Regions from separate parts of the Streptomyces sp. NBC_00207 genome, predicted to be linked through region 2. Evidence: riboswitches for the same ligand, from Rfam matches in the RefSeq annotation. Region 2 holds a riboswitch; each other region holds the start of a gene.
What was found. A riboswitch is a leader RNA that binds a small molecule or an ion and turns the genes downstream of it on or off. The one in region 2 is predicted to bind cyclic di-AMP.
Positions count from the first base shown of each region.

Region 1 (4,203 bases), 810 kb from region 2:
TAAGGGTGGGTCGTCTCTCTACGACCATCCCAACGCACACCGGCCCCGAAGGATTCCGCTTGCGGCTCCCGTCCCCTTCCGTGCCCCGTCCCCCGTGCGCCCCCGGGGCCCCGTGCCCCCCTGCGTCCCCGCCCTGGGCTCCGGTGTCCCCGCCGCCCCCGGGTCCGTGCGTCTACAGCGGCAGCAGGTCGGGCCGCTTCGCCTCGACGTGGTCCCCGGAGGACTCCCCTCGCAGCCGCCGGCCGATCCACGGCACGAGGTGGTCGCGCGCCCACTGGATGTTGTCGCGGGTCACGTCCACCGAGCCGCGCGGCCGCTGGGGCGGCCACGGCTGGTCGGGATCGGTCGGCACGTCCAGCCCGAGCACCTGCGCCGCCCGCAGCGCGACCCGCGTGTGCCCCTCGGGCGAGAGGTGCAGCCGGTCCGCGTCCCAGGCCCGCCGGTCCTGCACGGACTTGAGCGACCAGAGGTCGAGCACCGGGCAGTCGTAGCGGTCGGCGATGGCGCGCACGTGCGCGCTGTACGTCGCCACCTTGCCCCGGAGGTGCTTGAGGACCGGCACGCCCCGGGTGTCGAAGCCGGTCGTGATCATGACCTGGCCGACCGCGCCGGCGAGGTCGGCCACGGCCGCCTCGAACCGCTCCGCCACGTCGTCCGGGTCGGTGCCCGGCCGGATGATGTCGTTGCCGCCCGCGCAGAAGGTCACCAGGTCCGGTGCGAGGGCCTTGGCCCTCGGAAGCTGGTCGGCCACGATCTGGTCGAGGAGCTTCCCCCGCACCGCCAGATTCGCATAACGGAAGTCGTGCTCTTCGCGCTGATCGGCCAGGAGTACGGCGAGCCGGTCCGCCCAGCCGAGATACGAATCCCCGGGTCCCGGGTCCCCCACGCCTTCGGTGAAGCTGTCCCCGATCGCCGCGTACGAGCCGATGGTCTTGAGTTTCGTCGTCGTCGCTGCCACGAGAACCCATCCTTCACTCCCGTAACCAACCTACGCCAACGTAATGAGGGGTTGACGGACCGTGATCTCTACCACGTGGGGGATAAGGAATAAGTACACGTGAGGCCGGGACCCCCCTCGGGTCCCGGCCTCACGCGTGTCCGTGCTCCGACGGCGGGTGCCGTCAGATGCTCACGCCCTTGGAGCGGAGGTAGGCCAGCGGGTCGATGTCGGAGCCGTACGAGGGGCCCGTGCGGATCTCGAAGTGGAGGTGCGGGCCGGTGGAGTTGCCCGTGGAGCCGGAGAGGCCGAGGGTCTGGCCAGCGGTGACGCTCTGGCCGGAGGAAACGGACAGCTGGGACAGGTGGGCGTACTGGGAGTACTTGCCGTCCGCGTGCCGGATGACGACCTCGTTGCCGTACGCGCCGCTCCAGCCGGAGGAGACCACCGTGCCCGCGCCGACGGCCCTGACGGTGGTACCGGAGCTCGCGATGAAGTCGACGCCGGTGTGGTAGCCGGAGGACCACATGGCGCCCGCGACCTTGTACTGGGTGGAGATGCCGCCGCCGACCGGGGCGACGAAGCCGGAGGCCGACTGCTGCGCGGCGGGAGCCTCGGCGGCGGAGTCCTGCTGCGCGGGGGCCTTCGCGGCCGGCTTCGGGGCTGCCTTCGGCGCGGCCTCGGGAGCAGCCTCGGGGGCGGACTCCGGAGCCGCCTCGGGGGCGGCCTCGATCTCGGCCTCGGGGGCGGATTCCACCGGAGCCGCCTCGGCCGCACCGCCGAGGTTCAGCTTCAGGCCGGGGTGGATCAGCGACGGGTTGGCGCCGACCGCCTCGCGGTTGTCGGCGTACAGCTGCTGCCAGCCGCCGGACAGGTGGCGCTCGGCAGCGATCTTGGAGAGGTAGTCGCCCGGCACGACCGTGTAGACGCTCGGCGCGCTCTGCACGGCGGCGGGCGCGGCCTGCAGCGCGGCGGGGAGCTGCGGGGCCACCGCGGGGGCCACCGCGGTCGCCGCGGCCGGGGCGCCGGCCGCGTGGGCGCCGGCCGCGCCGATCAGCGGCAGCGCGAGGGCCGCGCCACCGGTGCCTGCGACGGCGAAACCGCGCGATATCGAAAGGGACTTGGGACGGCGGTGCTTACCCTTTGCAGGCATGGCGAAATTCCTCTCCGGCGCCTGCGAGGTGAGCTGTCGGGTTCGGACTGGAGATGCCCGGCCGCACATGAACGGCACATGTACGTCTTCACCCCGAGCCGTTCCGGCAAAAAGATCTCCGAAACAGCGGCTTACCTGGTTCCCCCGCTCCTGCCGCACGAATGGTCGGGTGCGGTTTCCGGGCGGCGGCAGGATTCGGCGATCCACCCGGATCGATCGCGAAGGTAATCCCTTGCGCCAGCAGGGAACAAGCCACCAATTTCCTGACGGAATCACAGGGATCAGGATTCGACGGAATTCCGGTCACCCTCCGTCCATTACCCGCCGTCAACAACCGCTCCGACGGGGCCATTCGGCATTCGCGATCAGGCACTCACGGTCACCGTATGATCTGGCTCACGGGGACGTGCCCGATCTCGCCTCCGGATATGGCAAGTTGGCGCCAAACGGCTCAATTCGGACAGACGTCCCACCATGAAGCGGAGGAATTCCCGTGACCCAGCAGATACAGGAGCCGGAGCTGACCGGAGTGCGCAATTTCCGTGATGTCGGCGGATTGCCGACTTCTGATGGTCGAAGGGTCAGGACGGGACGACTCTTCCGAAGCGGACATCTCGCACATGCCACCGAAACCGATGCAGAATTCCTCGCCTCGCTCGGCCTCCACACCGTCTTCGACTTCCGCAACGGCGCCGACCACGCGCTGGAGGGGCCGGACGTGGAACTGCCCGGCGTGCGGAACGTGAACATCCCGCTCTCGGATCCGGCCGACGGCCGGGAGTTCTGGCGGCTGGTGCGCGACGGCGACCTCGACCAGCTCCGCGCGATCCTGGGCGACGGCAAGGCAGCGGCCCGGATGACGAACTCCTACCGCAGGATCATCGAGCAGCGCACCGCCGAGCACAGCCGGGTCGTGCACGCGCTCGCCGAGGACAGCGTCCCCGCCCTCCTGCACTGCGCGGCCGGCAAGGACCGGGCCGGCCTCTCGATCGCCGTGACCCTGCTCGCGCTGGGCGTCGAGCGCGAGGCGATCGTGGCGGACTACCTGGAGTCGAACGCCCCGCACCGCCGCTACCGGGTGCGCCGCAGCGGCGCGTCCGACGAGGCCCGCTCCCCCGAGGTGATGGAGCTGCTCGCACCGCTCTTCGACGCCCGCGCCGAGTACCTGGTCGCCGCCTTCGAGACCATCGACGAGACCTGGGGCGGGGTGGACCCCTACCTGGCGGAGGGCCTCGGGCTGAAGCCCGAGACCCTCCGCCGGCTGCGCGACTCGCTGCTGGAATAGATCACCCGGAGCGGGCCGTCAGCGCTGGGCGACGGCCTGCTTCACCAGCGTCCTGCCGAAGTCCCACATCAGCCCGGACCCGCCGTGCGCCTCGTCCATGACCGCGCGGAACGCGCCGACGAACCGGTCGACGTCCCGCTCGTCCACGACCAGCGGCGGGATGAGCTTGATGACCTCCAGGTGGTCCCCGGAGACCTGGGTGAGGATCCGGTGCTTCTGGAGCAGCGGCACCACGACCATCTGGGCGAAGAGCCCCTTGCGGGCCGCCTGCAGCATCGTCCACCGGCTGCGCAGCCCCAGCGAGGACGGCCGGCCGAACTCGATGCCGATCATCAGCCCGCGCCCCCGCACCTCGTACAGCAGCTCGTACTCGTCCACCATGGCCGCGAGCCGCCCGCGCAGCAGGTCGCCCGTGGCCCGGGCGTGCGCGACGAGCTCCTCGTCCTCCATGACCGACAGCACGGCCAGCCCGGCCGCCATCGCCTGCGCGTTGGACCCGAAGCTCGCGGAGTGCACGAGCACCCGGTCCATGGACGAGTAGACCTTCTTGAAGATCCAGTCCTTGCCCAGGGTCGCGCCGACCGGCACGTAGCCGCCGGACAGCGCCTTGGCCACGCACACCAGGTCCGGCTCCACGCCCGGCTCGTGCTGGTACGCGTAGAAGTCCCCGGTACGTCCGAGGCCGGTCTGCACCTCGTCCGCGATCAGCAGCGCCTTGTGCCGGTGCAGCAGTTCCTGCGCGGCGAGCAGGAATCCGGGCGGGGCCTCGAGGACCCCCTTGCCCTGGATCGGCTCGACGACGAAGGCGGCGACATCGCCCTTGCGGAG
Region 1 is NZ_CP130715.1:7,576,713-7,580,915, reverse strand. It holds gene OG472_RS35210 (SGNH/GDSL hydrolase family protein) at 173-958, opposite strand; gene OG472_RS35205 (peptidoglycan DD-metalloendopeptidase family protein) at 1,122-2,090, opposite strand; cyclic di-AMP (ydaO/yuaA leader) riboswitch at 2,096-2,301, opposite strand; gene OG472_RS35200 (tyrosine-protein phosphatase) at 2,584-3,375, shown strand; gene OG472_RS35195 (aspartate aminotransferase family protein) at 3,394-4,203, opposite strand, start outside.
Region 1: it holds a riboswitch for cyclic di-AMP, as region 2 does, so the genes downstream of both, OG472_RS35205 (peptidoglycan DD-metalloendopeptidase family protein) here and OG472_RS31940 (M23 family metallopeptidase) in region 2, are expected to answer to the same signal.

Region 2 (4,203 bases):
CGACACCGCAGCCGTCACGATGACCTTCCACCCGCGCCCGCAGGCCGGCGAGCCGCAGCCGTGGGCCTTCCCGGCCCCCGACCGCGGGGAGCTGTCCAACGGGCTGACCCTGCTGCGCTGCCACCGGCCGGGCCAGCAGGTGATCGCGGTCGAGGTCAACCTCGCCGCCCCGCTCGACGCCGAGCCCGAGGGCCTGGACGGCGTGGCGACCATCATGGCGCGGGCGCTCTCCGAGGGCACCGACAAGCACTCCGCCGAGGAGTTCGCGGCCGAGCTGGAGCGCTGCGGCGCCACCCTCGATGCGCACGCCGACCACCCGGGCATCCGGGTCTCCCTGGAGGTCCCGGCCTCCCGGCTGGCCAAGGCGCTGAGCCTGCTCGCCGAGGCGCTCCGCGCCCCCGCCTTCGCCGACGCCGAGGTGGACCGCCTGGTGCGCAACCGGCTCGACGAGATCCCGCACGAGCTGGCCAACCCCCAGCGCCGCGCCGCAAAGCAGCTCTCCAAGGAGCTGTTCCCGGCGTCCCTGCGGATGTCCCGGCCGCGCCAGGGCACCGAGGAGACCGTCGCCCGGATCGACTCCGCCGCCGTGCGCGCCTTCTACGAGGCCCACGTACGCCCCGCCACCGCCACCGCGGTGGTCGTCGGCGACCTGACCGGCATCGACCTGGACGCCGTGCTGGCGGACACCCTGGGCGCGTGGACGGGCAACACCGCCGCGGCCCTTCCGGTGCCGCCGGTCACCGCGGACGACACCGGCCGCGTGGTCATCGTGGACCGGCCCGGCGCGGTCCAGACGCAGCTGCTGATCGGCCGGATCGGGGCGGACCGCCACGACCAGGTCTGGGCGGCCCAGGTGCTCGGCACGTACTGCCTGGGCGGCACCCTCACCTCCCGCCTGGACAAGGTGCTGCGCGAGGAGAAGGGGTACACCTACGGCGTGCGCGCCTTCGGCCAGGTACTGCGCTCCACCGCCGACGGCAAGGGCGCCTCGATGCTCGCCATCAGCGGCTCGGTGGACACCCCGAACACCGGACCGGCGCTGGAGGACCTCTGGAAGGTGCTGCGCACCCTCGCGGAGGGCGGTCTGACCGACGCCGAACGCGACGTGGCCGTACAGAACTTGGTGGGCGTGGCCCCGCTGAAGTTCGAGACGGCGGCCTCGGTCGCCGGCACCCTCGCCGACCAGGTCGAGCAGGAGCTGCCGGACGACTACCAGGCGCAGTTGTACGCGCGGCTCGCCGAGACCGGCACCGTGGAGGCGACCACGGCGGTCGTGAAGGCCTTCCCGGCGGACCGCCTGGTCACGGTCCTGGTGGGCGACGCGGCAGTGATCGAGGAGCCGGTACGTGCCCTCGGGATCGGTGACGTCACCGTCGTCACCAACTGACCTGTCGGTGACGGCCGGCTGACGGTCGACCGACGGATCGCGCAGGGGCTCTGGCGGGCTTATCCGCCGGAGCCCCTTTTGTCTGTTTAGTGGCTAGGTTGCTTGTATGGGGTGTGGCGTACGCAACAAAAAGGCGCGTCTGTTTGGCGATTGACTGATGATCCGCCTAGCGTCGGCCGTGCTGTCCGTCAGTTGTGCCCGCCGCACCCGCGGCACCGGACAGCGATCGCCGAGTCCCCGTCAGGCGCGAGCCTGGGGAGCCGGGGACCCACATGAGTCCCTGGGGTGAATCGGACCCCCTCGCAAGAGGAGGCCCGTAGGAGACCTTCCTGCTCCGAACCCGTCAGCTAACCCGGTAGGCGAGAAGGAAGGAAAGGATCAAACCCTTCATGGCGTTTGGCAGTCGTCCCGCTGGTACCGGTAAGCACCGTGGCTCCAGCCGTCTGAGCAAGAAGACCGCCGGCTACGCCGGTATCGCCGCGATCGCCACCACGGGTGTCGTCGGCTCCCTCGCCGCCCCGGCCTTCGCCGCGGACAACCACAGCAGCTCCGCCCCGGAGAACGGGCTGGGTGCCGTGGTCGTCGCCGAGGACCTTGCGGGTGACATCGCCGACCAGGCCGATTCGCAGCACCGCGCCGCCGAGCACGCCGCCGCCAAGGCGCAGGCGGAGGCGGACGCCAAGCAGAAGGCCGCCGAGTCCAAGCGCCTCGCCGAGGCCAAGGCGAAGGCCGAGCGCGACGCCGCCGAGCGTGCGGCCCGCGAGGAGGAGCGCAAGCGCCTCAACACCTTCGTCGCCCCGGTCGACGGCTCGTACGTCAGCACGCAGTACCACGCGGGCGGCGGCATGTGGTCCTCCGGCAGCCACACCGGCATCGACTTCCACGCCGCCTCCGGCACCTCGGTCCACGCGGTGGGCTTCGGCACCGTCGTCGAGGCCGGCTGGGGCGGCGCGTACGGCAACAACGTCGTCATCAAGCACAACGACGGCACGTACACCCAGTACGGGCACATGACCTCGCTGAACGTCTCCGTCGGCGAGCAGGTCACCCCGGGCCAGCAGATCGGCCTGTCGGGCTCCACCGGCAACTCCAGCGGCCCGCACCTGCACTTCGAGGCCCGCACGGGCTCGCAGTACGGCTCGGACATCGACCCGATCGCGTACCTGCGCTCGCACGGCGTCAGCCTCTGACCCCGTCCCGCACCGCTTCACGAAGGCCCCGGCTCACCGAGCCGGGGCCTTCGTGTTGCGTCTCTGTGCAAATGTTTCGCATTTCCGGCCGCTCTCGGAAATTATCGTGTGTTGCAATAGAGTCGCAGCACGCGCATGTGCGTGCAATGAGGCTGGCAGTCGGAAATAGGCGGAGGTTCGGTCTTGCGTATTCCTGCGCACGCGGTATGCACAGCAATCCGCGACGACATCGTCTCCGGGGTGTTCGAGCCGGGCGGCCGGCTGACCGAGGAGGTGCTGGCCCGCCGGTACGGAGTCTCGCGCGTCCCGGTCCGCGAGGCACTGCGGACCCTGGAGTCCGAGGGCTTCGTGACCACGCGGCGCCACGCGGGGGCCTGTGTGGCCGAGCCGACCGCGCAGGAGGCCGCGGACCTGCTGGAGGTGCGGATGCTCCTGGAGCCGCTGGCGGCCGCCCGGGCCGCCCGGCGGCGCACCGAGGCGCACCTCAAGGTGCTGCGCGGGCTGGTCAGGCTGGGGCAGGAGCGGGCCAGGCGGGGCCAGGGGGAGGACCTGCGGTCCCTGGGCGGCTGGTTCCACGAGACGCTCGCGCAGGCCTCCGGCAGTCCGGGGCTGATCGCGCTGCTCACGCAGATGCGGCACAAGGTGGCGTGGATGTACGTGGTGGAGGCGCCGGTGCGGCCCGTGGAGTCCTGGGCGGAGCACGGCGCGATCGTGGACGCGGTGGCCCGCGGGGACGCGGAGCGGGCGCGGGCGCTGACGGTGGTCCATGCCGACCGTGCTGCGGGGGCGCACCGGCTGCGGCTCCGTCCGGCGGTGAGCACTTCGCAACCTGCCGTAAACATGTCGAGCGGCCGGCATTAACAGGAGCCGTATACAAAGGGTGGCGTCGAGCATTGCCGCCGCAATTCGCGGCCGATGCGAATTCACGGTGAAGCGGCGCGGGCGGATCGTGGCCGGAATTGATTTCCGGCCTGCCGAATTCCCGAGGAGCTGAATTCCGGGGCGGTCCGCCGTGCGCGGAACGCCGGCTTCCCGCCGATCCGGCGCCCGGGGAGGCCCCCGGCTCCCCGCTGGCGCCTCCGCCCACGGGCTCCGATACGGAGAACGCCGAAGCCGCGGCCCCTGATGACGGGGGGCCGCGGCTCCGGCGCGGTACCGCGTGGGTCGAACCCGAAGGGTCAGACGGTCTCGGGGAGCTCCTCGAGACCCTCGGCGACCAGCTTCGCGAGGCGGTCCAGTGCGGCTTCCGCACCTTCGGCCTCGGAGGCGAGGACGATCTCCTCGCCGCCCTGGGCGCCCAGGCCCAGAACCGCCAGCATGGAGGCGGCGTTGACGGGGTCGCCGCCGGACTTCGCGATGGTCACCGGGACGCCGGAAGCGGTCGTCGCACGGACGAAGATCGAGGCGGGACGAGCGTGCAGGCCCTCGGCCCAGCCGACGTTGACGCGGCGCTCTGCCATGGTGATGCCCTTCAGGTTCTTACGGTTGTCTAGACCAGTCTCTCACGACGCCCGGAATGCTCCGACCGACCTTCGGCCCGAATCTGCCGCCGCTCGACCTTCCCCAGCTTGCACTCATTTGTCCCGGGTTGCCTCATGCGCCGCGCGGGGGCTGCCCGGCCCCTCC
Region 2 is NZ_CP130715.1:6,769,868-6,774,070, forward strand. It holds gene OG472_RS31935 (M16 family metallopeptidase) at 20-1,387, shown strand; cyclic di-AMP (ydaO/yuaA leader) riboswitch at 1,605-1,764, shown strand; gene OG472_RS31940 (M23 family metallopeptidase) at 1,777-2,577, shown strand; gene OG472_RS31945 (GntR family transcriptional regulator) at 2,761-3,438, shown strand; gene OG472_RS31950 (HPr family phosphocarrier protein) at 3,756-4,037, opposite strand.

Region 3 (4,203 bases), 2.7 Mb from region 2:
GCTGCGGCCCGCGTACACCGCGGCGTCGTCGAGGATCTCCTCGATGCGCAGCAGCTGGTTGTACTTGGCGACGCGGTCCGAGCGGGCCGGGGCGCCGGTCTTGATCTGACCGCAGTTCACGGCGACGGCGAGGTCGGCGATGGTGACGTCCTCGGTCTCACCGGAGCGGTGGGACATCATGCACTTGAAGCCGTTGCGCTGGGCCATCTCGACGGCGTCCAGGGTCTCGGTCAGCGAGCCGATCTGGTTCACCTTGACGAGCAGGGCGTTCGCGGAGCCCTCCTCGATACCGCGGGCCAGACGCTCCGGGTTGGTGACGAACAGGTCGTCACCGACGATCTGGACCTTGGCGCCGAGGCGGTCGGTGATGGTCTTCCAGCCGTCCCAGTCGTCCTCGAACAGCGGGTCCTCGATGGAGACGAGCGGGTACGCCTCGACGAGCTCGGCGTAGTAGTCCGTCATCTCGGCGGCCGAGCGGGACTTGCCCTCGAACTCGTACTGGCCGTCCTTGTAGAACTCGGACGCGGCGACGTCGAGCGCGAGCGCGATGTCCGTGCCCGGGGTGTAGCCGGCCTGCTTGATGGCCTCGATGATGAGGTCGAGCGCGGCGCGGTTGGACTCCAGGTTCGGGGCGAAGCCGCCCTCGTCGCCCAGGCCGGTGGAGAGACCCTTGGTGTGCAGGACCTTCTTGAGGGTGTGGTAGACCTCGGCACCCCAACGCAGCGCCTCGGAGAAGGACTCCGCGCCGATGGGGGCGATCATGAACTCCTGGATGTCCACGTTGGAGTCGGCGTGCGACCCACCGTTGAGGATGTTCATCATCGGAACGGGCAGCAGGTGCGCGTTCGGACCGCCGAGGTAACGGAAGAGCGGAAGGTCCGAGGCCTCGGACGCGGCGTGCGCGACGGCGAGGGAGACGCCGAGGATGGCGTTGGCGCCGAGCGAGCCCTTGTTGTCGGTGGCATCCAGGTCGAACATGGCCTGGTCGATCAGGCGCTGCTCGGTGGCGTCGTAGCCGACGAGCTCCGGGCCGATCTGCTCGATGACGGCGAGGACGGCCTTCTCGACACCCTTGCCGAAGTAACGGTTGGGGTCACCGTCACGGAGCTCGATGGCCTCGAATGCACCGGTGGAGGCGCCGGACGGAACTGCAGCACGGCCGGTGCTGCCATCGTCGAGGCCCACCTCGACCTCGACCGTGGGGTTGCCTCGGGAGTCCAGGATTTCCCGGGCTACGACGACGTCGATGGACGGCACGAGCATCTCCTTCTGGGATGTGACGCTGGGTGTGCGGTGGCATGTCAGGCCGTGGGACGGCCTTGCCGCTTAGAGCCTAACCGGCCCGGAGCACTCGACCGCCCGACCGCCCGACCCCTGGGACGAAAAAGGGACCGAATACCCCTCTTCCGGGACATAGGTCTCCGGATATCGCCCCGGCACCCGGTACGCACACCGCCGCCCGGCGCGTGGGGGAGACGCGCCGGGCGGGGGTGGTGCTGTGCGTTGCGTACGCTCCTGCGGCTATTGCCGCAGTGTTCAGCTGAGCTTCAGCTTCTGACCCGGGAAGATCAGGTCGGCGTCCGAGACGATGTCCTTGTTCAGCTCGAAGAGCTTCTCCCAGCCGCCCTTGACGCCGTTGGCCTCGGCGATGGTGCCCAGGGTGTCGCCGGGCTTGACCTCGTAGGAGCCGTTGCCGGTCTTCGGGGCCTCGGGGGCGGCGGGGCGCTCGGAGCGGGTGGTCGGGGCCTCGGAGCGCTTGGTCTCCTTCTTCGGCGCGGCCTTGGGGGCGACCTTCTGCTCGGTCTTCTTCGAGTCGGCCTTCGGCTTGTTCTGCGTCGAGCTCTCCGTGCCGCCACCGGTGTAGGAGGAGTTCGACAGACCCTTGCCGCAGCTCGGCCAGGCGCCCTTGCCCTGGCCCTTGAGGACCTTCTCGGCGATGGCTATCTGCTGGGACTTCGAGGCCTGGTTGGCCTGCGCGGCGTACGACTTGCCGCCGTACGCGGCCCACGTGGAGGACGAGAACTGCAGGCCGCCGTAGTAGCCGTTGCCCGTGTTGATGGACCAGTTGCCACCGGACTCGCACTGCGCGACCTTGTCCCACTCGGACGCGGTGGCGGCGCTGGCGGAGCCCGCGGCCATCAGGGGGGCGGCGACGGCCACACCGGCGACACCGGCGAGCGTGACGATGCGGACGGCCTTGGAGCCGCGACGGTGCTTGCCCTTGCCGGAAAGCAGCATGGATTTTCTCCTCACCGACGCCTACGAGGTGAGCTGTCGGGTTCGGGCGAGTGAGTTGCCCGGCCGTGCGACCTAGCGCACGTCTTAACCCCTAGCCGGTGGCGTGACCGTCTCTCAACGGCCGCTCCCGGCACCTACCTTGGTTCCCCCGCTCCTGCCTTCGGCGCTTGACGCGACGACTGTTCCCCCCGTCCGCCGGCAGGATTCGGCGATGCGGTCGAAGGAGCCCGCGGTGGCGGGCGATTCAGAAGGTAGACAGGTCTCTCCCCGATGTTCAACGAGGAACATCGGGGAGAGGGGGCCCCTACTTGCGCTCTCCTCAGGGGCGTTTGCGCAGGTGAGGGCGGGGTTTGCGGAAGCCCCGAGGCGGGACACGCCAGTTGACCGGAAGAGACGCATGTCTCACTTACAGATAACCGACAATCAGGTCTTTCCGCTTGCCCGAAGTGTCCTTATTACGTGGTTAGATCCAGGTTCTGTCCGGGCTTGATCAGGTTGGCGTCCTCGCCGATGACCTGCTCGTTGGCCTCGTAGAGGCCGTTCCAGCCGCCCTTGACTCCCTTGGCAACCGCGATGGTCGCCAGGCTGTCGCCCTCCTGCACCGTGTACACGGGTGCCGCCGCGGCGCCGGACGGGACCGGGGCCTCGGCCGCGGGCGCACCGCGGTGCTTGCCGTTGCCTTCGCCCGGAGTGCCTTCCGGAGTGGCGCCCGGGGTCGCCGGAGCGGTCGGGGAGGCCGGGTCCACCGGGGTGGCGGGCGGGGTGGTGGGCGACGAGGGGTCCACCGGGAGGGTCGGAGCCGTCGGGTCGACGGGGGGCAGCGGCGTGGTGCCGGGGGTGCCCGGGAGCACCGGCTGGGACGGGTCGACGGGAGGCGTCGTCGGGGCGTCCGGCGCCGGCATGACGGGCAGTCCGACGGAGGGCGCCTCGGGGATGAGGAAGGGGCTGCCGGTCGGGCTGGGCGCCGCGTGGGTCGGGGCGCCGAAGTCCTTGGCCGGCTCGCCGCCGGTGGTGGACGGCACCGAGTCGTCCGGGCGGGACGGCGAGGGGGCGATCGGGCTGGAGGTGCCGGGCAGACCGGGGTCCACCTTGGCGGCGGGGCCCTGCTGCTCCAGACCGGCCGAGGTGGCGCACAGCGGCCACGCCTGCGGCCCCTGCGAGGCCAGCACCCGCTCGCCCACGGCGATCTGCTGGGACCGGCTCGCGAGGTCGGCCCGCTCTGCGAAGTCGAGTCCGCCGGCGTTCTGCCACTCCTCCTGGGTGAACTGCAGCCCGCCGTACGCGCCGGTGCCGGAGTTGGCGCTCCACGAGCCGCCGCTCTCGCACTCGGCGACCTTGTCCCAGGTCGCGGTGTCGGCAGCGGTGGCATTGGTGGCGGCTAGCAGCGGCAGAGCCAGCGCGGAGCCAGTGACTCCGGCTGTGACTACCAGCGCGGGGACCTGACGGGGGCGTCTGTGGCGGCCGTTCCCGGAACGCATGAGGCGTGCACCTTTCGCATAACAACAAGGTAACGGCAGAACCTAGCGGCCTTCGAACGATTGTCACAAGTTCAAGCGGGATCTGACTTTTCATCAGAAGTCGCACAAGTGTTTTGAGCCGCGAAGCGAACGGGAAGAGTACGTAGCCCTCGCATGATCAACCCCCCACGCCAGCGCAGGTCTTGGGGCGGAACAGCGAGTTCCAGATCGGGCAGACGCGTCAGCAGGGTCGCGAGTGCCGTCTGTCCCTCGAGTCGCGCGAGCGGAGCGCCCAGGCAGTAGTGGATGCCGTGCCCGTACCCGAGGTGCTGGTTGTCGGTCCGGGAGAGGTCGAGGGTATCCGGTTCCGCGAACCGCTCGGGATCGCGGTCGGCGGCCGCGAGGACGACCAGGACCGGATCCCCGGCCTCGATCCGCTGCCCGCCGAGGCTCAGCGACTCGGTGGCGAACCGCCACGTCGCCAGCTCCACGGGGCCGTCGTAGCGCA
Region 3 is NZ_CP130715.1:4,057,570-4,061,772, forward strand. It holds gene eno (phosphopyruvate hydratase) at 1-1,257, opposite strand, end outside; gene OG472_RS19270 (transglycosylase family protein) at 1,537-2,238, opposite strand; cyclic di-AMP (ydaO/yuaA leader) riboswitch at 2,242-2,414, opposite strand; gene OG472_RS19275 (transglycosylase family protein) at 2,694-3,716, opposite strand; gene OG472_RS19280 (cytochrome P450) at 3,788-4,203, opposite strand, start outside.
Region 3: it holds a riboswitch for cyclic di-AMP, as region 2 does, so the genes downstream of both, OG472_RS19270 (transglycosylase family protein) here and OG472_RS31940 (M23 family metallopeptidase) in region 2, are expected to answer to the same signal.